Regions from separate parts of the Brevundimonas sp. MEB006b genome, predicted to be linked through region 3. Evidence: predicted binding sites of a transcription regulator. Region 3 holds the regulator's gene; each other region holds the start of a gene.

Region 1 (9,720 bases), on a different contig from region 3:
AGTGAAACGGGTCGCCGCCCTGGGTGCGGCGACGGCGATCCTGCTGGCCGTGGGGTGCGCCGGGGCGCCCAAGCCGGACGGCGCGATGCCGACAACGGGCTTTCTGGGCGATGAAGCGATCGCTCAACTGACCGATGCGGTCCCGCCAGCCCCGGTCCCGGGGTCCGTAGCGGACCTGGCGGACAAGGCGGCCTCGGCGCGGTTTGTGGCGCTGGAGGACGGCGACCGCTGGCTGCTGGCGACCGCCCATGCCGAGCTGCGCCCGCCCCTGGCCTTACAACATTTCGACTGCGCCTTGGGCGTGCGGCTGGGGTCGGCCGACACCCCGGCGCTGGACCGCGTGATGGCGCGGATTTTCCATGATGCGAACAGTGCGGCCGAACGCGTCAAGGCGCGCCAGGTGCGGCTGCGGCCGGTCGGCGACGATCCCGATCGCCGCGCCTGCCAAACCCTGACGCCGGCGGCGAGACGCAGCGCCTCCTATCCGTCCGGCAGCGCAGCGGTCGCGACGGCCTATGGCGAGGCCTTCGCGGCTCTGGAGCCGGACCGTGCGGAGGCCGTGCGCCGGATTGGCCACGAGATCGGGGTCAGCCGCCTGATTTGCGCCATGCACTATCCGACCGATGTCGCGGTCGGCGAACAGATCGGGCGGGATGTTGCGGCCAGGGCTGTGGCCACCCCGGCCTTCCAGGCGGACATGGCGGCGGCAAGGGCTGAGCTGGCGGCCGCGCGTCGTAGCGGCCTGACCAATCCCGGTTGTGCGGCCGAGCGCGCGGCCCTGGCGATCCCTCTGCCCTGATATGACGGCGGCGCTGGCTCTCGCCCTCCTGACCTTTCAGGCTCCGGCCGACCGGCCGTGCACGCCGCAAGAGGTGGCGGCGCTGACGGCGCCATCGACGCAGCCGTATCGCCTGACGTGCCAAGCCGACCTGTCGGGCGTCGATATCCGCCGCCGCGTGCTGATCGAGGGCGCGGAAGGCTCAGGGGCGTCACTGGATTGCGGAGGCGGGTCCATCCGCGCGCCGGGCCCGGCGACGACCGCCGCCCCGACCATCGCCGTCTGGTCTCGCCGCGAGGGCGATCGGTGGTCGCGGCCGGTCGATGTGACGATCCGAAACTGCACCGTCGTCGGCAATGTGCGGATTTGGGGCATGGGGGCGGGCGGATCGATGCGCGATCTGCTGGCCTCTTCACGCACCGCGGGACATACGCAAGCCGCCCAGTCCGCCGCGCCGATCCGCGTCACCCTGGACCGGGTCCGGTTCGAGGGCGTGGGGACCATTCCCCTCTATGTCGGACCGGGAGTGACGCGCACCACGGTGACGCGGTCCCGCTTTGTGGGCCGTTCGACCTCGACCGCCGTCTATCTGGACGCCGAGACCGCAGGCGCGCTGATTCAGGACAACGATTTCGATATCCGCACCGGGCGTGAGCTGATCGCGGTGGACGGGTCGGGCGCCAACCGCATCGTCGGCAATCGGTTGGCGTTGCACGGCAAGGGCGGGGTGTTTCTGTACCGCAATTGCGGCGAGGACGGCGTGATCCGCCACCAGACGCCGTCGTATAATCAGATTACGGACAATCTGTTCACCGGCGCGGGCTGGCTGAGGCCACGCACGGTTGTGATCGGGTCGCGCGAGGGCGGACGACGCTACTGCGGCGACGACCGCGGCTGGCCGTTCGGGTCCAGCGCGGACGACGGCGACGGGGCTACGGGCAATCTGACGGCGCGGAACATCGTGCGGCGCTGATCGGATGCCTTGCGCAAAGCAGTGGTTCGGGGCTGATTGCGGGATAGAGCGATCCGGGGGATTGGATATGCGGTGGGTGTTGTTTCTGGCGTCCCTTGTGGCGGCCCTCGGCTTGGCGGTGCTGACCGCCCAGACGCCCAAACCGCTGCCCGCCTCGACGCCTGCGGTTCAATTCTCGGCCGCGCGCGCCATGATGGACGTGAACCGGATCGCACGAGCGCCGCATCCGGTCGGCTCGGCCGAGCATCGGCAGGTTCAGACCTATCTGGTCCAAAGGCTGACGGCGCTGGGACTTCAGCCCAGCCTGCAGACCGGCGCCCTGTCGCCCGCCGCCGTCGCGCGGCTCGAGCGTGAGGGTGGAAATGCGGGCGGCGTTCAGGCCGTTAATATCGTCGGTGTCCTGCCGGGACGGAATCCGGCCCTGCCTGCCGTCGCCATCATGGCGCATTACGACACCTCGCCGACCTCGCCCGGCGCCGCCGACGACACCTCCGGCGTGGCCGCCATTCTGGAGGCCGTGCGCGCGATCAAGGCGCGGGGCGTCGCCGAGCGGACGCTGGTTGTCCTGTTCACCGACGCCGAGGAGCTGAATCTGGACGGGGCGCGGGCCTTTTTCAGCGAGCATCCGCTGCGCGATGACATCGGCGCGGTGATTAATTTGGAGGCGCGGGGCGGCGGCGGGCGCGCCATGATGTTCGAGACCGGACCCGGCAACGCCCAGACCATCGCCCGCTATGCTCAGACGACCCAGAGGGCGATGGGCGGGCCGTCCAGCAACGCCCTGGCCATCTTCGTCTATCGGCTGATGCCCAATGGCACGGACTTCACCGTGGCGGCGGGTCGCAAGCTGGCGGGGATCAATTTGGCCTTCATCGGCCGCCCGGCGCAGTACCACGCGCCGTCCTCGACGCCGCAGGCGCTGGATCAGGGCAGCGTGCAGCACATCGGCTCCCAGGCGTTGGAAATGGCCGATGACCTGTTGCGGGCGCCGACCCTGCCGCAGGCGACGCAGAACGCGGTCTATGCCGACGTCTTCGGCCTGTTCGTCGTGCAGCATTCGCCGGCGATCGGCTGGCTGCTGCTGACCGTCGGAGTCCTGGCGACGGCCTTTGCCGCCTGGGGCGCGCGCCATGTCACGGGCTTGCGAGCGACGTCGGTCGTGCGGGGTGCGGCGGATGGTCTGTGGCTGTTGGCGAGCGCGGTGGTGGTGGGACAGGCGGTGCGCGTTCTGGCCGGGCCGATCGGCCGTCGCGTGGATTCGGCCGACCTCTATTACACCTTGCTGCGTCGCCTGCCGGTCCTGGAAATCGCCGTGGCTCTGGCCATGCTGGCCCTGGTTATGATGCTGACCGCGGGGCGACGCCTGATGGGCCGGTGGGGCGCAGCTGGAGTGATACTGGCCGCATTCGCACTTGCAGCGGCGCTGGGCGGTTTCAGCCTGCCGGTCCTGGGGGCGACGGTGATCGCTCTGGCGCTCAGCCTGACGCGGCCTAAACTGCAGGACGTAGACGCCGTTTGGGGCGGCTGGCTGGGACTGATCGTCCTGGTTCTGGCCTTGGGCGGCGGGGTGCAGACGGTGGCGCCGGAAGCCGCCTTCCTGCTGCTGTGGCCCGGTCTGATCGCCGCCCTGGCCGCCGCATCGACGGCGGTTATCGGCGCTCGCCTCGGCTCGTGGGCGTCCTTCGCACCCGCCGTCGTAACGACGGCGGTGGCCGGCGGGTGGTTGCTGGTTCAGGGGCATGGCGTCTTCCTGGGAGTCGGCATGGACATGCCTGGCGCGGTGGGGCCGATTGCCCTGATGATCGCGATGCTGGTCCGCCCGCTGGCGCCTCGCTTGGGCCGGGCCTTGCCAATCTTCGCCGCCGCCGGTCTGACGCTGGCCGTCGCGGTCGCCGTGGGCGCAAGGTTGGTCGCTTGATCCGGATGCGTTTCGCAGTCGTCCGAGCGATGAAACCCGGCTAAGGCTATCGCTGCTGTTTCTTGGGGCTTCGGCGCGCTTGCACCACCTTCACGTCAATGCGTTCACCGTCCTGTCGCTGGCGATCGCGATTTTGGGCGCATGGACGGCTCTGGATCTGTTCAATCGAACCCGCGACCAGATCGGCGCGACGCGGTTGCGTTGGCTGGGCGTCGCCGCCCTGGCGCTGGGCGTCAGCATCTGGTCGATGCATTTCATCGCCATGCTGGGGTTCGAGGTCGAAGGCCCCGTCTTCTATGATCCCGGCCTGACGCTGGTGTCGTTCCTGCTGGCGACGGCCGGCACGTCCGCGGCCTTCGTGACGGCGGGGACGGCGCAGGCCAGCCCCCTGCGGCTGGCGCCGGCGGCCCTGCTGATGGGCGGCTCGATCGTCGCCATGCACTATGTCGGGATGGCGGCGATGCGGATGAACGCCGTCCTGAGTTACCAGCCCGTGCTGGTCGCCCTGTCGGTCGTGGTGGCGGTCGCCGCCGCCTATGCCGCTCTGATCGCGGCCCGTCAGGAGCGGGGTCTGGCCTGGCGCGCGGTCGCCGCCGTGATCCTGGGTCTGGCCATCGTCTCTATGCACCATATCGGCATGGCGGCCCTGATCCTGACCCCGATCGCCGACGCGGGGCCGGTGGAGGGCGGGGCGTCGCCGGTCGTCTTGGCGGTCGCGGTGACGACCGGGGCGGTGACGCTGCTGTTTCTCGCGCTCGGCGCCTCGATCGTGGATCAGCGGGCCAATGTTCTGGCGGCCGTGGACGCCGGCGGCGTCGGCTTCTGGGAAGCGACCCTGCCGATGAAGACGACGATGATGTCAGGCCGCGCGCGCGAAATCCTGTCCATCGATCCGTCCTGCCGCCTTGGCCCGAGCGAGGTCGGCGACCGTCTGTCGCCCGAGGATCTGCCGTTGCATCGTCAGGCGCTGCAGCGCGCCCTGGCGGGGGAGGGCGAATACGATCAGGAATGGCGTCTGCCGGCCTCTGGCCGGTGGATCCATCTGCGCGGACGCCTGATCCGCAGTCGTTCGGGCCGGCCGATCAAGATGTCGGGCGTCATCACCGACATCACCGATCGCCGCGAGGCCTTCGCCGCCTTGGCCGACAGCGAACGCTTGCAGCGATTGCTGATCAACGAACTGAATCACCGGGTGAAAAACACACTGGCCACGGTGCAGTCCATCGCCCACCAGACCGCGCGGCGCACGCCGGATGTCGCCACCTTCACCGCCCTTTTCGAAGCGCGGCTCGTGGCCCTGTCCAACACTCAGAACCTGCTGACGGCCGCGAACTGGGAGCATGTCGATCTGCGCGCCATGCTGGCTCAGGAACTGGCCCCTTATGCCGAGGAACAGGTCCGGCTGACCGGTCCGGCCGTCGATCTGAACGCGCAACAGACGTTGGGGATGGGGATGGTCTTTCACGAGCTGGCGGTGAACGCCGCCAAATACGGCGCCCTGTCGAACGCCTCGGGCTGTGTGCGGATCGACTGGTCCGTGGCGGAAGGCCATCTGCTGCTGGATTGGGTGGAAAGTGGCGGGCCGACGGTGTCGCCGCCTCAGCGCAAGGGCTTCGGTTCGGTGCTGATCGACTCGACGATCAACCGCTCGCTGCACGGCTCGGCGGTCATGACTTATGACCCCGAGGGCGCGAGCTTCAGCCTGCGCCTTCCGCTTTAGATGGCGTCAAAAACGGTCGTAGGATTTGGCTGTTCTCGTTTTGATCAATGAGAACATCTTGTGAACCAGAACAAACCATGCACATAGTCCGCCTCACGAAACGGGGGCGGGTCCAGGCGGGTCTCTCCCAAGCTGAATGACGGGAATCATGGCAAGGGAGACGAAGGCAATGGCTTCACAGGCGGCACTCAAATTGGTGGGCAAGGACGACGGCGACAAGCAACGCGCCCTGGAGGCGGCGATCGCGCAGATCGATCGCGCCTTCGGCAAGGGCTCGGTGATGAAACTGGGCAAAGCGGGCGTGGTCGCCGAGATCGACAGCGTCTCGACCGGCTCGCTGGGCCTGGACATGGCGCTGGGCATCGGCGGCCTGCCGGTCGGGCGGGTGATCGAGGTGTTCGGCCCGGAATCCTCGGGCAAGACGACCTTGGCTCTGCACACCGTCGCGGAAGTGCAGAAGAAGGGCGGGGTCGCCGCCTTCGTCGACGCCGAACATGCGCTGGACCCGGTCTATGCCCAGAAGCTGGGCGTCAATCTGGATGATCTTCTGGTGTCGCAGCCGGACACTGGCGAGCAGGCGCTGGAGATCGTGGATACGCTGGTTCGGTCGGGCGCCGTCGATATTGTGGTCGTCGACTCCGTCGCGGCCCTGACGCCGCGCGCCGAGATCGAGGGCGAGATGGGCGACAGCCTGCCGGGCCTTCAGGCGCGCTTGATGAGCCAGGCGCTGCGCAAGTTGACGGCCTCGATCTCCAAATCGAAATGCATTGTGCTGTTCATCAACCAGATCCGTCACAAGATCGGCGTCATGTACGGCTCGCCCGAGACGACGACGGGCGGCAATGCGCTGAAGTTCTACGCCTCGGTGCGTCTGGACATCCGCCGCACCGGCGCGATCAAGAACCGTGACGAGGTGGTCGGCAACACCACCCGGGTCAAGGTGGTCAAGAACAAGGTCGCCCCGCCATTCCGCGAGGTCATCTTCGACATCATGTACGGCGAAGGCATCTCCAAGCTGGGCGAAGTCATCGACCTGGGCGTCAAGGCCGGCATCATCGAGAAGTCGGGCAGCTGGTTCAGCTATGACTCCACCCGGATCGGTCAGGGCCGCGAGAATGTGCGCGAGTTCCTGAAGCAGAATCCGGACATCGCGGCCTCGATCGAAAAAGCCGTGCGCGCCTCGACCAACAAGATCGCCGACGAACTGCTGGGCACGCCCGAGCCGGACGAAGGCCAGGACCTGGAAGGCTGACGCCGGCCTCCGAGGCTGGGCGGACTTTCAGAGTTCGTCTTGTCTCGGTCCGGTCTTTTCACCGCTACTCCGTCGCCCCTAGCGACCCGCCACCGACCCCGCGAAGGGCGGCGGAGCGACCCGCTCGACCTCGCGTCGAGCGGGTCTTTTTCTTTTGTGAGCGGTGCTGATCTTTCTTTCGTCATTCCGGGCGAAGCGTAGCGGAGACCCGGAACCCAGCGGCGCGCATAAGCGCGAAGCTGTCGCGGACTCGACGCCCCGAGATCCTGCGATGGAACGATCGCCGCCGGCGCCGCTGGGTCCCCCGGTCGCGCTTCGCGCGCCGGAGGATGACGAAAGTCAAACGCCAAACGAAAACGGGCGACCCGAAGGCCGCCCGTTCCGTCTGTGGACGTCCGCGACCGATCAGGCGGCGGCCTTCTCCGGGGCGAACTTGCCATAGAAGGTTTCGTTCTTCGCCGCCATGTCGCGCAGCAACTGCGGGACCTTGAAGCGGTCGCCATAGGTCGCGGCCAGACGGTCTGCGGTTTCGACGAATTTGGCCAGGCCGATGCCGTCGATCATGCTGATCGGACCGCCGGTCCAGGGCGCGAAGCCCCAGCCCAAGATGGCGCCCAGATCGGCTTCGCGCGGATCGTCGATGACGCCTTCTTCCCAGCAACGCGCCACTTCGACGGCCTGGCGATACAGCAGACGTGTCTTCAGCTCGTCGATCTGAGCGAAGGCGGTCGCCTCTTCCGGCTGATCGATGCCCTTGGTGGTGGGGGCCAGTTCGCCCAGACCCTTCCAGATCGTCTTGGGCTTCTGATCGTAATCGTAGAAGCCCTTGCCGTTCTTGCGACCGAAACGCCCGCCCTCGACCATCTTGGCGACGATGTCGGCGCCTTCCGACGGAACGTATTTGTCGCCCAGATCCAGCGCCGTCTGTTTGGCGATCTTGTAGGACAGGTCCAGGGCGACGTCGTCGTGCATCTCCAGCGGGCCGCGCGGCATGCCGGTCATGCGACCGACATTGTCGATCAGCGCGGGGCCGTAGCCCTCTTCCAGCATCGCCATGCCCTCCATCAGGAAGGTGGAGAAGCAGCGCGAGGTGTAGAAACCGCGGCTGTCGTTGACGACGATCGGCGTCTTCTTGATCTTCAGCACATAGTCCAGCGCCTTGGCGATGGCGGCCTGACCCGTCTTTTCGCCCAGGATGATCTCGACCAGCATCATCTTGTCGACGGGCGAGAAGAAGTGGATGCCGATGAAGTCCTCGGGCCGCACCGAGGCCTCGGCCAGGCCGGTGATCGGCAGGGTCGAGGTGTTGGAGCCGAAGACGGCGCCCTCGGCCAGTTGCGCCTCGGCGCGCTTGGTCACGTCGGCCTTGATCTCGCGGTTTTCGAACACGGCCTCGACGACCAGGTCCGAGCCCTTGATCAGATCATAGTCCGTCGTCGCCGTGACCGAACCCAGCAGGGCGTCATACTTCTCCTGCGTCAGCTGACCGCGCGACAGGCGCTTCTTCAGCAGCTCCTCGACATGGGCCTTGCCCTTGTCGGCGGCTTCCTGCGTCTGGTCGATCAGGATGGTTTCGATGCCGGCCAGCGCCTGCACATAGGCGATGCCCGCGCCCATCATGCCGGCGCCGATGACCGTGACCTTCTTCGGATCGGACTTGGGCACGCCGGCCGGGCGAACGGCGCCCTTGTCCAGCTCCTGCTTGGACAGGAACAGCGAACGGATCATGGCCTGCGCCTGCGGCGTCATCAGGGTCTTGATGAAGTAGCGGGTCTCGATGCGCAGGGCCGCGTCCATCGGCACCTGGGCGCCTTCATAAACGGCCTTCATCAGGTTCACCACGGCCGGATAGTTGCCGTAGGACTGCTTGCGCAGCATGGCGTTGCCGACCATGAAGTTCTGGATGCCGGCCGGGTGATAGGGGCCGCCGCCGGGCAGTTTGAACGACTTCTCGTCCCAAGGCTGGACGGCCTTGCCGCCGTTCTTGATCCAGGCCTTGGCGGCCTCGATCGACTGGCCCTTTTCGACAACTTCATGGACGATGCCGGCGCCCTTGGCGTCGTTCGGGCGGAAGGACTTGCCCTCGCTCATCGCCATCATGGCGTTCTGGACGCCGACCAGGCGCGTCAGGCGCTGGGTGCCGCCGCCGCCGGGGAACAGGCCGACCTTGATCTCAGGCAGGCCCAGCTGGATCTTGTTGTCATTCTCGACCACGCGGTAGTGGGCCGCCAGGGTGAACTCCAGCCCGCCGCCCAAGGCCAGGCCATTGATCGCAGCTGCGATCGGCTTGCCCGAGGTTTCCAGCGCACGGAAGGCGCCGTTCAGCTTCCAGCCGGCGTCGAACGCCTTTTGCAGGTCGCCGCCGCCCGACAGCACGCCGCCGGCCATGTCGCCCAGGTCCGCGCCGGCGCAGAAGCCCGAGGCCTTGCCCGAGGTGATGACGGCGCCCTTGATGGCGTCGTCGGTCTTGATGCGTTCGACCAGCTCGGGGATTTCCTTCATCACCGAGGAGGTCAGGGTGTTCATCGAACGGCCCGGAACATCAAAGGTGATCAGGGCGATGCCGTCGGCGTCGACGTCGATCTTGAAGTTTTCCATATCCATTTGCTCCTGGATCAGACGCGTTCGATGACGGTGGCGGTGCCCATGCCGCCGCCGATGCACAGGGTGACCAGGGCGGTCGACTTGTTCGAGCGCTCCAGCTCGTCCAGCGCGATGCCGGTGATCATGGCGCCGGTGGCGCCGAGCGGGTGGCCCATCGAGATGCCGCCGCCGTTCACGTTCATCTTGGCGTGGTCGATGTCGAGCGCCTGCATATAACGCAGGACGACTGCCGCGAAGGCCTCGTTCAGCTCCCACAGGTCGATGTCGTCGGGCGTCATACCCAGCTTGCCCAGCAGTTTGCGGGTCACATATTCCGGGCCGGTCAGCATGATCGACGGCTCCGAACCGATCGAGGCGCCGCCCAGGATCTTGGCGCGCGGCTTCAGGCCCAGGGCCTGACCGGCTTCCAGCGAACCGATCAGCACGCCGGCCGAACCATCAACGATGCCCGAGGAGTTGCCCGGCGTGTGGACGT
Region 2 (9,720 bases), on a different contig from region 3:
GTGGGATAGAGCGACGCGGCATGGGCGATGAGCCGGGCGGCCCAGGCGAGCTTATAGTCGAACTTGGGTCCGGGCCTGGGATTGCCGTTGGGCAGATAGAGGCAGCCGATCAGCGCGCCGTTCACCGCCGCCTCGATATAGCGGGCCTGGCGGTCCTCGACGTCGCCCGGAAGTCGGCGTCGGGTCACGACCGGCTCGCCGATCCGGCTCAGGATGGCGACGCCGTTCCAGCGAAGCTCGCCGGCCCAGACCGCCGCATAGCCGGCCGCCTCGATCTCGGCGGCGGGAAACTGGCGGTCGCTCGCCTTGAGCTCCTGCAGGCAGACCACGTCGGGCTGAGCCTGTTCGAGCCAGGCGAGGAGGTTGGCTAGCCGGGTGTTGACGCCATTGATATTGAAGGTGGCGATCCGCATTCCGGTCACCGCGACGCTGGAGCTGCCAGGGCGTCGAGGGCGGCCCGCACATGGGGCGCGAGGGCGTCGGCCATCCGGCCCACGCCGAGGGCGTTGGGATGGATCCGGTCCGGCAGGACATAGGCCGGATGCAGCGCCACCCCCTCCATCAGAAAGGGCATGAGGGGCGTGCCGGACGCCCGGGCGACCTCGGGATAGACAGCGTCGAACGCCCACGCATAGGCCCCGAACCAGGGCGGCGCGCGCATGCCGCAGACAAGGACGGATATGCCGCGCCGTTGGAGTCTGTCGATGATGGCCAGCAGATTGGTCCGGACCAGGTCGGCGGGGACCAACTGCATCATGTCGTTGGCTCCGAGGGCCAGAACGCAGAGGCGGGTGTGGTCGGGCACGTCCCGATCGACCCGTCGCAGACCGTCAGCGGTCGTGTCTCCAGAGATTCCGGCGCCGATGATCCGAATGGGCGGCGTGACGCCCTCCAACCGCCTGGCCAACTGACGCGGCAGACTCTCGGCCGGCCTCAGGCCATAGCCGGCCGTCAGTGAGTCGCCCAGAAGCGTAACGATGCGCTCACCGCTAGGCATGGCAGGCCCGGTAATCAAAGGGTGATTCTGATCGAGTGCTAGCCATGGATGGCGCGGGCAATTCCGCAAGAGGTGAGCATGGCGGTGTCATGTCCAGGCATAAGGCGCGGCCATCGCCTGGCGTTCCCTGCGTGTCTCCAGCGTCAGCCAAACAGGCCGTGGAGCCACCAGCTCAGATCGCCCGTCTGCGCCTGCTCGCCGTCGCCGCGCCGATAGACCCAGAAGCGAGCCCCGGCCTCATCCTCCAGCTGGAAATAATCCCTTACGGCGTCGCGTTCGCCGTCGCGCCGCCACCATTCGCCGAAGATCCGCTCGGGGCCGTCGGCCCTTTTGACCCGGTGGCGAATGCCCCGCCAGCGGAAGGCCACCGGCGGCTGATCCGGCAGGAGGGCGACGGCCTCGATCGCCTCGGGCCGGGGGAGAAGCCGCGAGGGGCGCGGCCAGCGCCGCGCCCAGGTCTCTGTCACCGGCGGCGCCGTCGGGGCCAGCCGGCGCACGGCGCGTTCGGGCACGTCGCTCTGGGCGGGCGCGAGGCGATACAGTTTTTGCGGACCGAGACGATTGGCCAGAAGATCGACGAGGTCGCCGATGTCGGGCGTGGCCGGACCGGTCAGGTCGCCGGAGGTCGGCGACCAGTCCAGCGGCAGGACGACCGGGGCGGCCAGGACCATGGCTTCGACGCCCAGGCCGGGATCGACGGTCTCGATCCGGTCGCACAGCAGGCGCGCGAGCCGTCCGACGTCGCGGACGGGGCGGGCGAGGCCCACGCGAATGGCCTCGGTCCGGTTATCGATCCGTTCGAAGCGCAGATCGAGCCGCGTCGCGCCAAGGCCCTGGCTTTCCAGCGTCGCGCTCAGGGCCTCGACCAGTTTGAGCGTATAGCGGGCCAGGGTCTCGGGGGCGCCGATCGGTTCGGCGAACAGGCGTCGGACCTGGATCAACTCCGGGGCGTCAATGGGGGTGATCGGCTCGGGCGCGCGCCCATAGGCCTGGTCCAGCCGCCGCGTCAGCTCGGGCCCGAACCGCAGGGCCAGGGGCGCGCGGGGCTTGGCCTCCAGCTCGCCGACGGTGTCGATCCCCAGACGCTCCAGGCCTTCGACTATCTCAGCGGGAAGGCGCAGGGCGCGCGCTGGAAGATGGCGGATCGCGGGGCCGCCGCGTTCGACCGCCGTGGTCGGTCGGGCGACCTGCCGGGCGAGGGCGTGGGCGGCGCCCCAGGTGTCGGCGAGAGCGGCGCGGGCGTCGAGGCCCACGCTGGCGGTCTGGGCGATCAGATCGTCGAGCAGGCCCTGGTCGCCGCCGTATCGGTGGCCGGCGCCGGTGACGTCGAGCACCAGTCCGTCGGGCGGGTCGGCGGCGACGATGGGGGCGTAGCGGCGCAGCGCCCACAAGGCGAGTTGGTCCAGGGCGGCGGCGTCTCCTGCGGGATCGAAGGGGTGGACGACCAGATCGCCAACGAGCGCGCGGGCCTGGGTCGCCGCCATGCCGGGATGCAGACGATGGGCGAGGGCGGCGGGGTCGGCGGCCAGGACCAGGCGTTTGCGCCCCTGACGGCCGACCAGGACCAGGGGCGTCTCAGGCGACGGCGCGTCCGGTCCAAGCCGGCGCCGCAAGCGGTCGGTCGGCCAGGTGGGCAGGTAGAGCGAGACGACCCGTCTCATCGCAGGCTTCCAGTTCGAAATCCGCGCAGGCTCCGGCGCGGCAGCGGATCAGTTCGACGAACCAGCGCGGACGTCCGACGCCGGCGACAGGCAGGGGGGCGGAAGGCAGGGCGGTGACCCGCCATCGGGTGGCGGCGGCCGTGGGCTGGCCGAAGTCCGCCGCCTCGGCCTGGCGACGCCATCGTCGCACCGCCAGGCCGAGGGATCCGCTGTCCTCGGCGACCAGCTGCAGCCGCCGTGACGCGGTCATGGACAGGCGCGCCACCTCGCCCACGACCGCGCCGAAGCCGCCGTGGCGCAGGCCGTCCTCGAAGGCGGCCAGCACGCCGGCCTCGTCGCCGGCCTCCACATAGATGACCCGGTTGGACGAAAGGCCGGCCTGTTCCAGGGCCGGGGCGAACAGATCCGGCCGGGTCACGCACCAGAGCACCGGACCCTGGGTGCGGGCGGCGACGCCCGCGGCGAAGAGGGCGGCGACCGCCCCGTCCACGGCGCCGTCTCCGCCCCCGGCCACCTCATGCAGCGCGCCCAGCGCCAGGCCGCCGGCGGGCAGCCTGCGGTCGAGGGCGTCCAGGCCGAACGGCAGGACGCCGCGCGGCGTGCGTCGGAACGCCTCGATGCGGGCGATCTCGGACCGCAGGGCCTGAAACGGGGACGGGGCGACGGACATGATCTCCTGAACTGGGCGAACCGTTGAATGTTCCGCATTTGTTCTTATCGAACGCCGTGAGAGTCAAGGCGCGAAGGCAAGCGGCTGTGGAGCGGTCTGTGGGCGGCGCCATCGCGCGGGTCGGGCGTTGTGTGTCCATGCCTGCGCCTTCGCCTCATCCCACCACGCCCGACGGCCGCTATTTCGTGGTGCGCGGCCGCCTGTGGCGTTGCGCCGATCCGACGCTCGCCGCAGAGACGCGCGAGCGGCGCGTCCAGGACCTGATGGCGGCGCGTCGATCCGTCCGTGCGGCCCTCGCTGCAGCTGATGAGGAGGCCCTGGCCGCCGCACGTCGCGCCGTCGACACGGCCAAGATCGCCCTGGGCGAGCGCGGTCCGGTCTGGTGGGACGACGGGGCGCCGGACCTAAACCGCCGCATGGCGCGAAACACCCTCTATGCGGACTGGTTCGCTACGCTGGACGGGGGCGACGCATGACCTTCGATCTGGACCGGTTCGTGACGGCGCAGGACGAAGTGTTCGACATGGCGATGGCCGAGCTCGCCGCTGGTCGCAAGGCGAGCCACTGGATGTGGTTCGTCTTTCCTCAGGCCCGATCGCTGGGACGGTCGCCCACCGCCGTCTTCTACGGGATCGCGTCCCTGGCCGAGGCCCGGGCCTATCTGGCGCATCCGATCCTCGGCGAGCGGCTTGCCCACGCTGCGGAGGCCGCCACGACGGCGCCGGCGGCCTCGCTGCATCGACTGTTCGGATCGCCGGACGATCTGAAGTTCCGGTCATCCATGACCCTGTTCGCCCAGGTCTCGCCGGAGCCCGCCGTCTTTGACGCTGCGCTCGCCAGATGGGCCCTGGGTTCCGACCGCCTGACGGCGGACCTGGTAGAAATGGCCCGGAAGGGGCCGGATGTGCTGTGAAGGTCAGGACGGGCGTGGCTCGGACGCAGGCGGCTTGCGGCTGCGGCCAAGCCGAGCCGAGCCGCTCCGGGATCGCTGGACGTCCGTGTCAGGTCAGGGCGGCCCGGCAGGCGACTGAGCGCTTTCGCGCATAGGAACAGGGAGGCGCAGGCCCACGTTGCGGGCTTATGAATGAGACCATCGCCAATCTCGTGGGATCGGCCGCAGCGATCTGCTCCGTGACCAGTTTCGCGCCCCAGGGGATCAAGATCTGGAAAGAGCGTGACGCCTCCGCCGTCAGTCTCAAGACCTATTCGCTCACCGTGTCCTGCTTCATCCTCTGGGTGGTCTATGGCGTCCTGACCCAGGCCTGGCCCGTCACCGTCGCCAACAGCTGCGCGTTGATCATGGCCTCAGGGGTGCTGGTCATGAAGTGGCGCTTTCGCGACGGCGATCCGAAGTCGGACGCCAAGGTCGCCGGGGACGAACCCGGCGCGGTCGCGGCCGATCATCGACACAGGCAGGGTTTGGCCCGGCGGGCGGGAACGAACGCCCCAGCCTATGCGATTGACGTGGACAGGGAGAGCACGATGACCGTGGGTGCGGAAGTGGATAATCCTCGGCGGTGGCCGAAACCGAGCCAGGCCGCTGACGCCCGCTCCGGCCTGGCCCAGGGCGGCCTGGGCGGAGCCGGGACCGAACTGTTGGACTCGGGCCAGGAGGAAGTCTTTTCCCGGGCGGAGGTCGAAAGCGGGCGCATCGAACACCATACCGGCGAGACGGCGACCCACGCGCGTCTCGAAGCCCGCAAGCCAGAGGAGATCTGACCGTGGCCGGTCTGCATGCGCCCCTGCCGACCACGACCGTTCACCTGTGCGTCGACATGCAGCGGATGTTCGTCGAGGACACCGAATGGCGCACGCCGTGGGCCGAGCGGGTCATGCCCGTCCTCGTCAAGCTCTGCGAGGCCAAGGCCGACCGGACGATCTTCACCCGTTTCATCCCGGCGGCGCGCGTGGGGGAAGGGCAGGGCACGTGGCGCGACTACTGGCGCCGCTGGTCCTCAATGACCCTGGAGGCGATGGGCCCCTCAATGGTCGATCTCGCCGGTCCGCTGCAGAGGTTCACGCCCCCCGGCCGCTTGATCGACAAGAGGGTCTATTCGCCGTGGCTGGGCACGGGCCTGGACGCTGAACTACGCGCCCACGACATCGACACCCTGGTGGTCACCGGCGCGGAAACCGACGTCTGCGTTCTGGCGGCTGTTTTGGGCGCCATCGATCTGGGGTACCGGGTCGTGGTGGTCACCGACGCGGTCTGCAGCTCCGCCGATGACCCTCACGACCATCTGCTGGCCCTTTATCATGACCGGTTCGCCCAACAGGTCGAAACCGCCGAATGCGCCGAGGTGCTCGATGGCTGGCGGTGAGGGGAAGGCCTGGCGCCCGATCAGCCCGCCGCCGGCGCACGGCGCGCGCAACGGCGCCCTGCCGGCCTATGTTTCTAACGGCCTGATCGGTCTGCGCGTCCGCGAGATGGCGCTCGCCCCCGGCATGACCCTCGTGAACGGCGTCGCCGGCGAACATCCGGAGCGACGGATCGAGGCGGCCGCCCCCGTGCCCTATCCTTTGGCGGCCGACGTCTGCATCGAAGGCGTCTGGCTGTCGGACCAGCCCTGGTGCGTCACCGACCTGGTTCAGGACTACGACTTCTCCACCGGGGAACTGACCAGCCGCTGGACCGCCCGCCTTGGGGAGGTGACGGCGCAATTCGAGGTGGTCACCTTTGCAAGTCGCACGGCCCCGGCCGTGGTGCTGCAAGAGGTCTTTGTGCGACCCGACAGGGCGTGCGCGCTCCAGATCCGCGCCGTCGTGGCGACCGCCGGTCTGCGGGGGCGGGTGACGCGACGCCGCACCGATACGCCGGGCGAAGCCGAGCCCGCCTGCGACGGATCGCTGCTCTGGACCACCGAGGGCGACCTCTCGACCTGCGGACTCGCCCTCTGGACCGAGACCCGACCGGCTGCGGCGCGGAGCGTCGCCGCCTGGGATGCGTCCGGGCCGCTCCAGACGGCCTACGACTTCGGGCGCGTCGGCAAACGGGGCGCCCGCCTGCGACAGATGGCGGCGCTGGTCCCCTCGCTGGTGCACGCCCGGCCGGATGAGGAGGCGGTGCGCCGCGTCGCGCGTGCGGCCGAGACCGGATTCGAGACCTTGCGCGCCCGAAACCGCGAGGCCTGGCGGGCCCTTTGGCGGGGCCGGATCGTGGTCGAGGGCGCCCGGCCAGAGCATCAGGCCCTGATCGACGCGGCCTTCTTCTATCTCAACAGCTCCGTCCATGCCGCCTCGCCGGCCGCGACCTCGATCTTCGGGCTGGCGACCTGGCATGACTATTCCTACTACTACGGCCATGTGATGTGGGACATCGACGCCTTCTGCGTCCCACCCCTGATCCTCAGCCAACCCGACGCCGCGCGCGCCCTGCTGGACTTCCGCAGCCGCGGCTTGGCCGCTGCGGGCGCCAACGCCCGCCTGTCGGGACGTCAGGGGCTGCAGTTCCCCTGGGAGGCGGCGCCCTCGACCGGGCAGGAGGCGACGCCGGGCGGGGGATCGGGCGCGGCGCACGAGGACCACGGATCGCTGCATGTCGCACGCGCCTTCAGCCTCTATGCCGATGCGACGGGTGACGCGGCCTTCCTGCGCGAGGAGGCCTGGCCGGTTCTGAGCGGAGTGGCGGACTGGATCGTCAGCCGGATGGTCCGAACCGCTCGGGGCTTTGAGTTGAAGCGGGCCACCGGTCCGGCCGAGGTGCCGGATCCGCCGGACAACGACGCCTTCACCCTGATGTTCGCCCAGGATGTCTTGAGGCGCGCCACCGCCGCCGCAGAGGCCCTGGACAGGCCTTCGCCGGCGGCCTGGCGTCAGGTTTGCGACCAGCTCTACCTGCCCCTCCGGGCGGATGGGGTGATCGCCGCCCATGACGGCTTTCGGATCGACGAGCCCAAGGGGGCCACGCCATCACCCCTGGCCGGCCTGTTTCCGGGCGGATATCCGGCCGAATCCGATGTGGCGAAGGCCACGCTCGACTTCTATCTGGCGCACTGGAAGGCCTATGTGGGTTCGCCGATGTTTCCGGCCCTCTATGCCGCCTGGGCGGCGTTTGCCGGCGATCGCGCCTTGGCGCTGAAGCTGTTCGAGGAGGGATACGCAGCCTACGACGCCGGACGGTTCCACCAGTGTCTGGAGTATCGGGCCGACCACCCGGACAGCGAGACCGCGGCGGGACCCTTCTTCGCCAACCTTGGGGGGCTGCTGCTCGGCCTCGTCTACGGATTGACCGGACTGGAAGCGCGCGGTGCGCCCGCCGACTGGCCCGCCCGGCCCGTGGTCCTTCCTGAGGGATGGAGGGCGATAACGGTGGAGCGCCTTTGGCTGGAAGGCCGACCTGTTCGTCTGCGCGCGGAGCACGGCGCTGAGCGCGCCGTCCTGTCGCGGCCGTGAGGCGGCGATGATCAGGCTCGACGTGACTTCGCAGAGTACGGCTCGGCCTGGCCGGGAGGGGGCGTCATGAGTCCGAGGACGCCCGTGCTGGGCTATCAGTTGCGCTTCCGTCAGGGAGGCGAGCCGGAGACCCTCATCGCGAGCGATGTGGCGGACGCCCTTCGCCAGGCCCGGCGCCGGGCCTTTGTGTTGAAGGCGCCGGTCGCCGTCTGGCGCGACGGTCGTCTGGTCGTCGAATGTGAGCCGCCGGCGACCGAGGATTTTGACGGGATGGATCCGGGCCTGCACGATCGTCTCGTCGGGGCGGGCGTCTATATTTTTTCGCAGCCGCAGGGTCCCGGTCGGACGTGACCTCCACCTCCTCGTCGGCGACCCCCGGCTAGCGGATGTCTTGTGGCGCGGCCGCGACGCCCGGCGTCACAGGGGCGAGCTCGGCGGCCTGTGACTGCGGGGCGGGCGCGTCGGCGACGACCGCGCCGTCGTCCGGGATCTCCGAAATCGACAGGATGGTCTCGCCCTCCGAGAGCAGAGGGGCGGCGGCGTCGGCCGCCTGAACATCCGTTTCCGACCGGACCTGGACGCTGCGCTCGCGGCCGTCGGTCTGGCCAATTCTCAAGGTGTAGAGACGCTCGGTCATGAAAAGATCCTTGCTGTGACGCCCGCCCTGTGACGGACCCTCGGGGTTGAAACCTCCCGGTCGGGGCGGTTGTTCCGGGCGCCGGGTCGCGCCGAACCGGGGACGGACGCCCGGAGGGGGGCGTCGGCAGGCCGCCCCTCGGACGGTGGGGCGGCCGTGCCGGGCGCGATCAGTGGGGTTTGAGCACGACCTTCGTCCACTCGTTCGGATTGTCGTGGAAGTTTTTGTAGGCCTCGGGGGCCCGCTCCAGCGGCAGGCGGTGGCTGATGAGGTCAGTGGTGTCGATCTTGCCGTCCAGCACAAGGTCCAGCAGTTGGGGCAGATATTTCTGCACATGCGTCTGGCCGGTCTTGATGGTCAGGCCCTTTTGCATGAGGGCGCCGATCGGCAGCTTGTCGCCGAGTCCGCCATAGACGCCCGGGATCGAGATCCGACCGCCTTTCCGGCAGGCCATGAGGGTTTCCCGCAGCACATGCGGACGGTCGGTGCCAAGCCTGGTCTCCTGCTTGACGGCGTCGATGACGTTGTCGGGTGAAAATCCGTGGGCCTCCATGCCGACGGCGTCGATACAGGCGTCCGGACCGATGCCGGCGGTCATCTCCATCAGGGCCTCGCGGATCTTGACCTCGTGATAGTTGAGGACCTCCGCCCCGTTGGTTTTGGCGAGCTCAAGCCGGCGCGGGTGATGGTCGATGGCGATGATGCGTCCGGCGCCCATCAGTTTCGCGCTCTTGATCGCGAACAGGCCGACCGGACCGCAGCCCCAGATCGCCACCGTGTCGCCCGGCTCGATCCCGGCGTTCTCGGCCGCCATCCAGCCGGTGGGGAAGATGTCGGACAGGAACAGCACCCGCTCGTCCTCGATCCCGTCGGGCACGACGATCGGGCCGATGTCGGAATAGGGGACGCGGACATATTCCGCCTGGCCGCCGGCATAGCCGCCGGTCAGGTGGGAATAGCCGAACAGGCCGGCGGCCGGATAGCCGTAGGCGATCTCGGACGCATCGGACTTGTCGGCCGGATTGGAGTTGTCGCAGGCCGAAAACTGCTGTTTGCCGCAATGGAAGCAGGAGCCGCAGGCGATCACGAAGGGCACGACCACCTTCTGACCGACTTGGAGGCTGGTGTTGCCCCGGCCGATCTCGACGACCTCGCCCATGAACTCGTGGCCGAGGATGTCGCCATTGGACATGCCGGGGATGACGCTGTCGTAGAGGTGCAGGTCCGAGCCGCAGATGGCCGTGGCCGTGATCTTGATGATCGCATCGCGGGGGTTGATGATCTGAGGATCGGGGACCGTATCCACCTGAACATTGTGTTTGCCGTGCCAGGTCAGGGCGCGCATGGGACTTCCTTCCGGGAT
Region 3 (9,720 bases):
CGAGTTAAAATGCGCTTTAAGGCCGCGCCCGCTTGGCGCGGACGCGCGTCACGCCTAGAAGCCAAGCCATGATCCTCGTCGTCGATAACTACGACAGCTTCACCTACAATCTCGTCCACTACCTCGCGGAGTTGGGCGCGCCGACGCATGTGGTGCGCAACGACGACCTTACGGTGGACGAGGCGTGGGCGCTGAACCCCGCCGCCGTTCTGCTGTCGCCCGGCCCATGCGCCCCCGATCAGGCCGGCATCTGCCTGCCGTTGATCACGACCGCGCCAGAGTCGATGCCGATCCTGGGCGTGTGCCTGGGTCATCAGGCCATCGGCCAGGCCTTCGGCGGCGACGTCATCCGCGCCAAGACCCTGATGCACGGCAAGACCTCGCCGATCCTGCACGAGGGCCAGAGCGTCTTCGCCGGCCTGGCCTCGCCCTTCACCGCCACACGCTATCACTCGCTGGCGGTCAAGCGCGAAACCCTGCCCGACGACCTGGAGGTCACCGCCTGGACCGCCGACGGCGAGATCATGGGTTTGCAGCATCGCACCCGCCCGATCCACGGCGTGCAGTTCCACCCGGAATCCATCGCCACCGAGCACGGTCACGACATGCTGGCCAACTTCCTTGACATCGCCGGCGTAAAGCGCCTCGCGGCCGCCTGACCATGGGCGACGGGTTCAAGCCGATCCTCGCCCGGCTGGTCGAGGGCCATCCCCTGACGTCCCAGCAGGCGCACGACTTCTTCGCCGCCTGCCTGCGGGGCGAGCCCACGCCTTCCCAGGTCGCAGCCGCCGTCACCGCCATGCGGATGCGCGGCGAGACCGTGGACGAGATCGCCGCCTTCGCGGGCGCCATGCGTGAAGCCGCTCTGACGCTGGATCATCCCTATGAGGTGATCGACACCTGCGGCACCGGGGGCGACGGCCAGCACACCTACAATATCTCGACCGCCGCCGCCTTGGTTCTGGCCGGCGCCGGTCTGAAGGTCGCCAAGCATGGCAATCGGGCGATGTCTTCGAAATCAGGCTCTTCCGACGTCTTGTCGATCCTCGGCGTGAACCTGATGGCGTCGCAGGCGCAACAGAAGAAGGCGTTGGACGAGGCCGGCATCTGCTTCCTGTTCGCGCCTGCCTATCACGGGGCGATGCGTCATGTCGGGCCGGTGCGAGCCGAGATCGGTTTCCGGACTGTTTTCAATCTTCTGGGACCGCTTTCCAATCCAGCGTCTGCAAGGCGACAGGTGATGGGCGTCTATGATCCGCGCCTGCTGGAGCCGCTGGCCGAGGTGCTGGGCCGGCTCGGCGCCACACGCGCCTGGACCGTTCACGGCCAAGGCCTGGACGAACTGGCGACTTCCGGCCCCACGGACGTCGCCGAATGGAAGGACGGCGCGGTTCGTCGCTTCCAGATCACGCCCGAGGATGCCGGCCTGCCGCGCGCCTCTATCACAGACATCCGCGGCGGCGACGCCGAGGAGAATGCCGTCGCCTTGCGCGCGCTTCTGGCCGGCGCGGCCGGACCCTACCGCGACATCGTGCTGCTGAACGCCGCCGCCGCCCTCGTGGTGTCCGATCGCGCGGCCGATCTGGCCGACGGCGCCGCGCTCGCGGCTGGCGCCATCGACGACGGTCGAGCCGCCGAGGCGCTGGATCGTCTGGCCCGCATCACCTCCACGCCGCTGGAAAGCGAAGAGCCTGCATGACCGACGTTCTGGATCGTATCGCCGCCTACAAGCGCGAGGACGTCGCTGCCCGCAAGGCTGCGACCTCACAGGAGGCGATCGAAGCCCTGGCCCGCGCCGCATCGGCCCCGCGCGGCTTTCGCGCCGCCCTGGAGCGGGTCGGAGAGGAAACCGGTCGTCCCGCCCTGATCGCCGAGATCAAGAAGGCCAGCCCGTCCAAGGGCCTGATCCGGCCCGATTTCGATCCGCCGGCCCTGGCCCGCGCCTATGAGGCCGGCGGTGCGGCATGTCTGTCGGTGCTGACCGATGGCCCCAGCTTCCAGGGCGACGACGCCTATCTGGGCCAGGCCCGCGAGGCCGTCGCCCTGCCCTGCCTGCGCAAGGATTTCCTGGTCGATCCTTGGCAGGTCGCCGAAAGCCGCGCCCTGGGCGCCGACTGCATCCTGATCATCCTCGCCATGATCGACGACAGCCTGGCGGCTGAACTGCTGTCGGAAGCCGAACGGTTCGGCATGGACGCGCTGATCGAAACGCACGACGAGGAAGAAATGGCGCGCGCCTGTGCGCTCGGCGGCGATCTCGTGGGGGTCAATAATCGTTCGCTGCGCACGTTCGAGGTCGATCTGGAAATCACGGAACGGCTGTCGATGCTCAGCCCCGTTCGGGCTTTGCTAGTCGCTGAGAGCGGCATCTTTACGCCCGACGACGTGGCGCGCGTTTCGGCTGCCCATGCCCAGGCGATCTTGGTCGGCGAGAGCCTGATGCGCCAGGCCGATGTCGAGGCAGCCACCCGTCAGTTGCTGGCGGTCTGAGCCGAGACGCGGCGGCAAGCCTCGCCGTTAAGTTGACATTAGCAAGGAACACTTACAGAACATCGACAAATGTTCACGGCCCGTTCCGATTCGTCGGCGGGCGCATGAGGGCCTGGCGATGCTCACGCGCAAACAGCACGAACTGCTGATGTTCATCCACGAACGCATCCAGGAGACCGGCGTCTCCCCTTCGTTCGACGAGATGAAGGAGGCGCTCGATCTGGCCTCCAAATCCGGCATTCACCGGCTGATCACGGCGCTGGAGGAACGCGGCTTCATCCGCCGTCTCGCTCACCGCGCCCGCGCATTGGAAGTCACGAAACTGCCCGAACAGGCGACGGCCGGCGCGCCGCGCGGTCGCGCCGGGTTCAAGCCCGACGTCATCGAGGGCGGCGGCGGTGTCCGACCTGCGGCCCCGATGGCGGCCAACGACACCCGCGAGTTGCCGCTGATGGGCAAGATCGCCGCCGGCACGCCGATCGACGCAATCGAGCATGAAACGGCGCGCTATCCGGTCCCGGAATCCATGCTGGGTTCTGGCGAGCACTACCTGCTGGAGATCGAAGGCGACTCCATGATCGAGGCCGGCATCCTGAACGGCGACATGGTGGTGATCAAATCGACCGACAACGCCGTCTCCGGCGAGATTGTGGTGGCTCTGGTCGAGGGCGAGCAGGCGACGCTGAAACGCCTCCGCAAGAAGGGCGCCTCGATCGCGCTGGAACCCGCCAACCGCAACTACGAGACCAAGATCTACGGCTCGGATCAGGTCGCGGTCCAAGGCAAGCTGGTCGGCCTTATGCGCCGCTATCACTGACGTCCGGATCGGACTGACGCGCCCAGTGGCGGTCGCCGCGAACGTCGGCCGTCCACACCGCGCGCCATCGATTCGGCTCGCCCGAACGGACGCGCCACAACTCCACTGCCCCGCCTCGCGCAAAATCCACCCCGTCCAGGACAAGGCGATCCTGACAGGCGCTTGGAATTGAGGTGACGACAGCGCGGACGCTGACGACGGGCGCTGCGCGGCATAACGCCTCCATCTGATCTGAGCTCGGCGACTTCCGCCCCCACCAGATCGCCACGGGACCCGCCTCATCGATGTCCGATCGACAGGAGAAGCGGTCGCAGACCCAGCCCGTCTCCGACCGATCCATCATGGCCAGCCCCCGTCTTCGCGACCAGAGATCCACCGCAAACTCACGCACGCCAGGCCGGACCACGACGGCCGCCTGATCACGGTGAAAGGCGGCGTTCGTCCCGCCATCGCCAATCCAGAGATCCGGCGTGGGTTCACGCGGCCAGATCAGGACAGCGGCTGCGAACGGAAGTCCCAACCAGCGCAGGCGGCCTTGCCACAAACAGACGAACAACACGCCCAGGAAGGCGACCGGCAGGACATAATTTGGTGCGCTGGCGACCGTTCTGACCGCGCCGGGCAATCCCGCCGTCCACGTGCCGATCGCTAGCATCAGATCGACGCCCCATCCCGCGACCGCCAGGAACGGTCCCCCCAGCCCCAAAGGCTCAAGCGCTGCGCCCAAGGCCAGGGCTGGCATCAGGATGAAGTCCGCCACGGGCGACGTGCCGAGATTGGCGAGCAGTCCGTACATGGCGGTGCGGTTGAAATGCTGCATAGCGAACGGTCCCGTCGCCAATCCTGCGACGACGCTGGCCGCCACAGCCGCCGTCAACCAACCGCCCAGCCGTTGGACTGCCAAGATCGGCCAGGGCGCGGATATTTCGCGCGGGCGCTTCGGCCAGGCCTCGACCAAGGCGACCAAGGCCGCCGTCGCCGCGAACGACATCTGGAAACCCGGCGTGACGATGGCTTCAGGCTGTATCGCTAGAACGATGAAGGCCGCCACAGCCAGGCCATGCATCGTGACCACCTGTCGATCCAGCAGGATGGCTAGAAACGCGATGGAGGCGGTGATCGCCGCCCGCTCGGCCGGCGGCGGCGCGCCCGACACCACCAGATAGACCCCGACCGCGGTGAGGCCCGCCAATGCCGCGACCTTCTTGCCGTGAACCCGCAGGGCCAACCAGGGCCAGGCCGCCACGCCCAGCCGCACGGCGAAGAAGACGAAACCGCCGACGATGGCCATATGCAGCCCTGACACCGACAGGATGTGCGCCAGGCCGGAATCGCGCATCACATCCATGTCCTCCTGACTGATCCAGGTTTCGTGACTGGTGGTCATGGCGGCGGCGATCCCGCCGGTCCGTTCGCCGAGCCTTGCCACGATCCGCTCGGCCAGTGCGAAACGGGCGCCGTTGACCGCCATTTCAAGTCGAAGTCGCCACGGCGGCGGGGCAAGCTCGGCCCCACGCGTTTCACCCAAGGCGAACGCCACGCCGCCCATACCTTGGAAGAAGGCGTTGCGGCCGAAGTCGTAGGCGCCAGGGCTGGCCGGCGCTGGGGGCGGATTCAAAATGGCGAACAGGCGGATCGCTTCGCCGGGCCGCGGCGGCTCGCCCCGCACCGTCGCCCGCAAGCGCACCGGCGTCTGTTCGGGCGTGAGTCCGCGGATCCAGACCGGCGCGATCACGACCCGCGCGCCTCGCTGCCCCGGGCTGTCGACATCGACAACCCAGGCTTCGATCACGGTCGGTTCGCTGAGGGCGGGCGCGATCGGCGCGGCGACGGCTTGGGTGCGCACCTTGGCCGCCGCCAGCCCACCTGAAACGCAGGCCACCATCAACAGCAGCCAGGTCAGACGCCGCGACCAGCCGCGCCTACGCGCCACGACCCACAGCCCAAAGGTCAAGGCGGCCCCCAGCAGCAAGGGCCACAAGACCGGCTCGGCTCGCAGGGCGAAATAGACCCCCCCACCCGCGCCGAATGCGACCGGCGCCCATAGCCGCCATCTCAGGGTCTGAGCGGCGACTTCGGCGTGCAGCCAGGCGCGCAAACGCGCAGCAGGGGTGGGTTTTGCCGCATCGGGGCGTATAAGGGCGTCGCCTACGGACCCCTCCCCCATGACCTCACCTTCCTCGACTGTCGTCACCCGCTTCGCCCCCTCGCCGACAGGCTATCTGCATATCGGCGGGGCGAGAACCGCTTTATTCAACTGGCTGTACGCCAAAAGACACGCTGGACGCTTCTTGATCCGTATCGAGGACACCGACCGTGAACGCTCGACGGATGAGGCGGTGAAGGCCATTTTCGACGGCCTGAGCTGGCTGGAGCTGTTCGCCGACGATGAGCCGGTGTTCCAGTTCAGCCGGGCCGACCGCCACCGCGAGGTGGTCGATCAACTGCTCGAAACCGGCCACGCCTACCGCGACTTCACCTCGGCCGAGGAGACCGGTCGTCTGCGTGACGAGGCCAAGGCCGAAAAGCGCACTTTCGAATCGCCCTGGCGCGACCGCGAGCCGACCGTCGACGATCTGGCCTCGCCGCACGTCGTGCGCTTCCGTCGGCCAAAGGCGACGACGGTCACGGTGGCCGATGAGGTCCAGGGCGACGTGAACTGGTCCACCGACGACCTGGACGATCTGGTGCTGCTGCGTTCGGACGGCGCGCCAACCTATAATCTCGCCGTCGTCGTGGACGACCACGACATGGGCGTGACCCACGTCATTCGCGGCGACGACCATCTGAACAACGCCGCGCGCCAGAGCCTGATCTACGACGCGCTGGGCTGGACGCGACCGACCTTCGCCCACATCCCCCTGATCCACGGACCGGACGGCGCCAAGCTGTCGAAGCGTCACGGCGCCCAGGCGGTGCATGAATACGCCGAGATGGGCTACTTGCCCGAGGCCATGCGCAACTATCTGGCTCGCCTGGGCTGGTCCCACGGCGACGACGAACTGTTCAGCGACGCCCAGGCCATCGAATGGTTCGACCTCGCCGGCATCGGCAAGGCGCCGGCCCGCCTGGACTTCGACAAGCTGGCCCATGTCAATTCGCACTGGCTGCGCCTCGCCGACGACGAGCGGCTCGCCAAGCTGACGCTGGATGCGCACCTGCAGAAGGGCCACGCCCTCGCAGAGGCGGACGAAGCCCGGCTTCAGCGCGCCATGCCTTTCGTCAAGGATCGCGCCAAGACGATCCTCGATCTGGCCGACCAAACCGCTTTCGTACTGAAATCTCGCCCCCTGACGCTGGACGACAAGGCGAAGGCGCTACTGTCGGGTGAAACCTTGGAGCGCCTCACCCGTCTGCGCGAACGGCTGTCCCTGTTCCAATCCTGGGATGTTTTTGCGCTGGAAGCCGAGCTCAAGGCCTTTGCGGAATCCGAGGGCGTTGGGTTCGGAAAAATCGGCCCGCCGATGCGCGCAGCGCTTACCGCAGGGTCAACATCACCTGATATTGCACGAACTTTGTCGGCTCTTGGGCGCGACGAAAGTCTCGGGCGCTTGGATGATGCGCTGCAACAGACTAAGTGATCACCCACAAACCAAAAAGCGGCCGACGCCTCCCCGCGCCTGGACGTGTGATGCAAAGGGGCATTCATGACTGAACAAGCCAAACCCGCCGGCTCGGCGACCCTGTCCTTCGAGGACAAGACGATCGAGTTGCCGGTCCTTTCGGGCTCCACCGGCCCGGACGTCATCGACATCCGCAAACTCTATGCGGGAACGGGCGCCTTCACCTTCGATCCCGGCTTCACCTCGACGGCGGCCTGTGAATCGGCCCTGACCTATATCGACGGCGACGCTGGCGTGCTGCTGCACCGCGGCTATCCGATCGACCAGCTGGCGTCGAAGTCGAACTTCGTCGAGGTCTGCCACCTGCTGCTACACGGCGAACTGCCGACCGCCGCCCAGTACGAGAAGTTCGAAAACAGCATCACCACCCACACGATGCTGCACAGCCAGTTCGATCGCTTCTTCGAAGGCTTCCGCCGCGACGCCCACCCGATGGCCATCATGGTCGGCACCGTCGGCGCCCTTTCTGCCTTCTATCACGACAGCCTGGACATCCACGATCCGATCCAGCGCGACATCTCGGCCATTCGCCTGATCGCCAAGATGCCCACGATCGCGGCCCGCGCCTATAAATACCACATCGGCCAGCCGTTCGTTTCGCCGCGCAACGACCTGTCCTACGCCGAAAACTTCCTGCGCATGTGCTTCGCCGTTCCGGCCGAGGACTATCATGTCGATCCGGCCCTGGTTCGCGCCATGGACCGCATCTTCACCCTGCACGCCGACCACGAACAGAACGCCTCGACCTCGACCGTGCGTCTGGCCGGTTCGTCGGGCGCCAATCCGTTCGCCTGTATCGCCGCCGGCATCGCCTGCCTGTGGGGCCCGTCGCACGGCGGCGCCAACGAAGAAGCGCTGACGATGCTCAAGGAAATCGGCACCCCGGACAAGATCCCGGAGTTCATCCAGGGCGTGAAGGACCGCAAGTACAAGCTGATGGGCTTCGGCCATCGCGTGTACAAGAACTACGACCCGCGCGCCAAGGTCATGCAGCAGTCGGCCTATGAAGTGCTGGCCGCCACGGGCCGCGAGAACGACCCGCTGTTCTTGGTCGCCAAGGAGTTGGAGAAGGTCGCCCTGTCGGACGAATACTTCACCTCGCGCAAGCTGTTCCCGAACGTCGACTTCTATTCGGGCATCACCCTGTCGGCGATGGGCTTCCCGACCACTATGTTCACCGTCCTGTTCGCCCTGGCCCGCACCGTGGGCTGGATCTCGCAGTGGCAGGAAATGATGGCCGATCCGTCGCAGAAGATCGGTCGCCCGCGTCAGCTCTACACGGGCCGGACCCAGCGCGATTATGTGCCGATCGAACAGCGCGGCTGAGACCAAGGCTAGAATGCAGAACGCCGGGGAGACATCCCCGGCGTTTTTCTTTGTCGTCAGACCAGCTTCAGATCCGAGAAACGGGCAGCCAGGTCATCCAGATCGCGGTGCATATGGGCCACGCCGATCGCAGCAGCGCCCAGAGCCACATCGTCGCCCTCGACGGCCATGGACAGGGCCAGGCTTTGGTCGATCGCACCCATGGGCTGGGCGGCCCTGCCGTCAGAAAGAGCCTTGAGTTGCTCCACCGCGCGCTCCGCGTCCTGCGACCAGGGATCCAGCCGGGCGCCGGCACCCTCGGCCTGGAAACCGCGTCCCAGGATGACGATGTCGCTGCGCACGCGCCAGAAGGCGCGCACGAGCGCGGCTCGATCCGCCGTCTCACGTTGCGGGCCGGGCAGATCGATGACGTTCTTGGCGGCCTGACCCAGCGCATCCAGCCGCCGCTTCAGATCGGCATGACGGCGCGAAATCTCGGACGCATCCTCCGGGACGGCCTTTGAGACCAAAGCCAGCAGCACCGCCGCCTCGCCCGCCGCCTCGCGCGCCTGAAGCTTGAAGGATTGCCTGGCATGGCGCGGGAAAAGGGCCAGGATCGCCAGCACGCCGACGCCGCTGCCGACCAGGATTTCCATCACCCGATCCAGCGCGAGGGACGCCGGTCCTTCCGCGCCCGTGCCACCGGCGATGACGATGGTCGCCGTCACGGGCGCGACCTTCAACCAAGGCCGCCCGGTTGCCAAGAAGGCCAGCAGGCCCGCCGAGACGGCGATGCTCAGCGCCATGCTTTCCAGACCCGGCGGACGAAGGAAGGCGAACACCGCCCCCGCCAGCGCTCCGGTCGCTGTGCCGATGGCCCGGTCGCGCGCTACGGTCAGGACGCCGCCACCGACGCTCGCCTGAATGACGACGATGGCGGAAATCACGCTCCAGTACGGGTGCGGCAGGTTCAGCCAGGTCGCGAGATAGAGCGCGGCCATCGCGCCCACCGCCATCTGAAGCGCGGCGCGCACCTCGGCCGCACGTCGCGGACTGAGCGCCCGCGCCATCGTCAGCTCGCCGACTTCTCGGCGATGACCTTCAGCACCGCGTCGGCAGCCAGTTCGGATGGGTCCGGTCCTCCGCGTCCCATCAGGTCCAATGCCGCCGTTTGGCGACGCGCCTGTTCGGCCGCCAGGGCCGGGTCGGCCAGCAGCCGCCCAACCGCCGCCGTCAGAATGGCCGGGGTCGCCTCGTGCTGGATAAACTCGGGCGCGATCCGATCGTCGGCCGCGACATTGAACAGGGTGATGTGTTTGGCGGTCACGAACCGCTTCATCAGCTGATAGCTGAGCCCGTCGATCTTGTAGGCGATGACCATCGGCGCGCCCGCAAGCGCGAGCTCGATCGACACGGTGCCGCTGGTGGCCAGGGCGACGGTCGCGGCGCGCATGGCGTCATACTTTTCGGCTTCGTCGACCAGGT

The links. The regulator LexA, encoded in region 3, represses DNA repair genes until DNA is damaged. The targets are predictions, from matches to a motif close to ATGTTCNCNANNTGTTCT.
Region 1: a site for LexA is predicted at 5,440-5,457, ahead of recA (recombinase RecA). Genes of this name have one in related genera too.
Region 2: a site for LexA is predicted at 3,356-3,373, ahead of QRN13_RS02100 (ImuA family protein). Genes of this name have one in related genera too.

The regions. Positions count from the first base shown of each region.
Region 1 is NZ_JARVRL010000001.1:132,544-142,263, forward strand. Features, by position in the region: gene QRN13_RS00610 (hypothetical protein) at 1-5, shown strand, start outside; gene QRN13_RS00615 (phosphatase PAP2 family protein) at 2-799, shown strand; gene QRN13_RS00620 (right-handed parallel beta-helix repeat-containing protein) at 801-1,751, shown strand; gene QRN13_RS00625 (M20/M25/M40 family metallo-hydrolase) at 1,819-3,669, shown strand; gene QRN13_RS00630 (MHYT domain-containing protein) at 3,749-5,389, shown strand; gene recA (recombinase RecA) at 5,559-6,641, shown strand; gene QRN13_RS00640 (3-hydroxyacyl-CoA dehydrogenase NAD-binding domain-containing protein) at 7,047-9,239, opposite strand; gene QRN13_RS00645 (acetyl-CoA C-acetyltransferase) at 9,257-9,720, opposite strand, start outside.
Region 2 is NZ_JARVRL010000002.1:89,011-98,730, reverse strand. Features, by position in the region: gene QRN13_RS02115 (exodeoxyribonuclease III) at 1-413, opposite strand, end outside; gene QRN13_RS02110 (arylesterase) at 419-997, opposite strand; gene QRN13_RS02105 (Y-family DNA polymerase) at 1,141-2,658, opposite strand; gene QRN13_RS02100 (ImuA family protein) at 2,573-3,328, opposite strand; gene QRN13_RS02095 (hypothetical protein) at 3,466-3,804, shown strand; gene QRN13_RS02090 (DUF1810 domain-containing protein) at 3,801-4,241, shown strand; partial or broken gene QRN13_RS02085 (SemiSWEET family sugar transporter) at 4,409-4,678, shown strand; gene QRN13_RS02080 (cysteine hydrolase family protein) at 5,050-5,649, shown strand; gene QRN13_RS02075 (glycoside hydrolase family 65 protein) at 5,636-7,720, shown strand; gene QRN13_RS02070 (hypothetical protein) at 7,787-8,071, shown strand; gene QRN13_RS02065 (hypothetical protein) at 8,100-8,357, opposite strand; gene QRN13_RS02060 (zinc-dependent alcohol dehydrogenase) at 8,527-9,702, opposite strand; gene QRN13_RS02055 (SRPBCC family protein) at 9,720-9,720, opposite strand, start outside.
Region 3 is NZ_JARVRL010000005.1:395,842-405,561, forward strand. Features, by position in the region: gene QRN13_RS08330 (anthranilate synthase component II) at 69-659, shown strand; gene trpD (anthranilate phosphoribosyltransferase) at 662-1,699, shown strand; gene trpC (indole-3-glycerol phosphate synthase TrpC) at 1,696-2,490, shown strand; gene lexA (transcriptional repressor LexA) at 2,609-3,307, shown strand; gene QRN13_RS08350 (ComEC/Rec2 family competence protein) at 3,288-5,474, opposite strand; gene gltX (glutamate--tRNA ligase) at 5,473-6,888, shown strand; gene gltA (citrate synthase) at 6,955-8,256, shown strand; gene QRN13_RS08365 (FUSC family protein) at 8,313-9,305, opposite strand; gene lpxB (lipid-A-disaccharide synthase) at 9,308-9,720, opposite strand, start outside.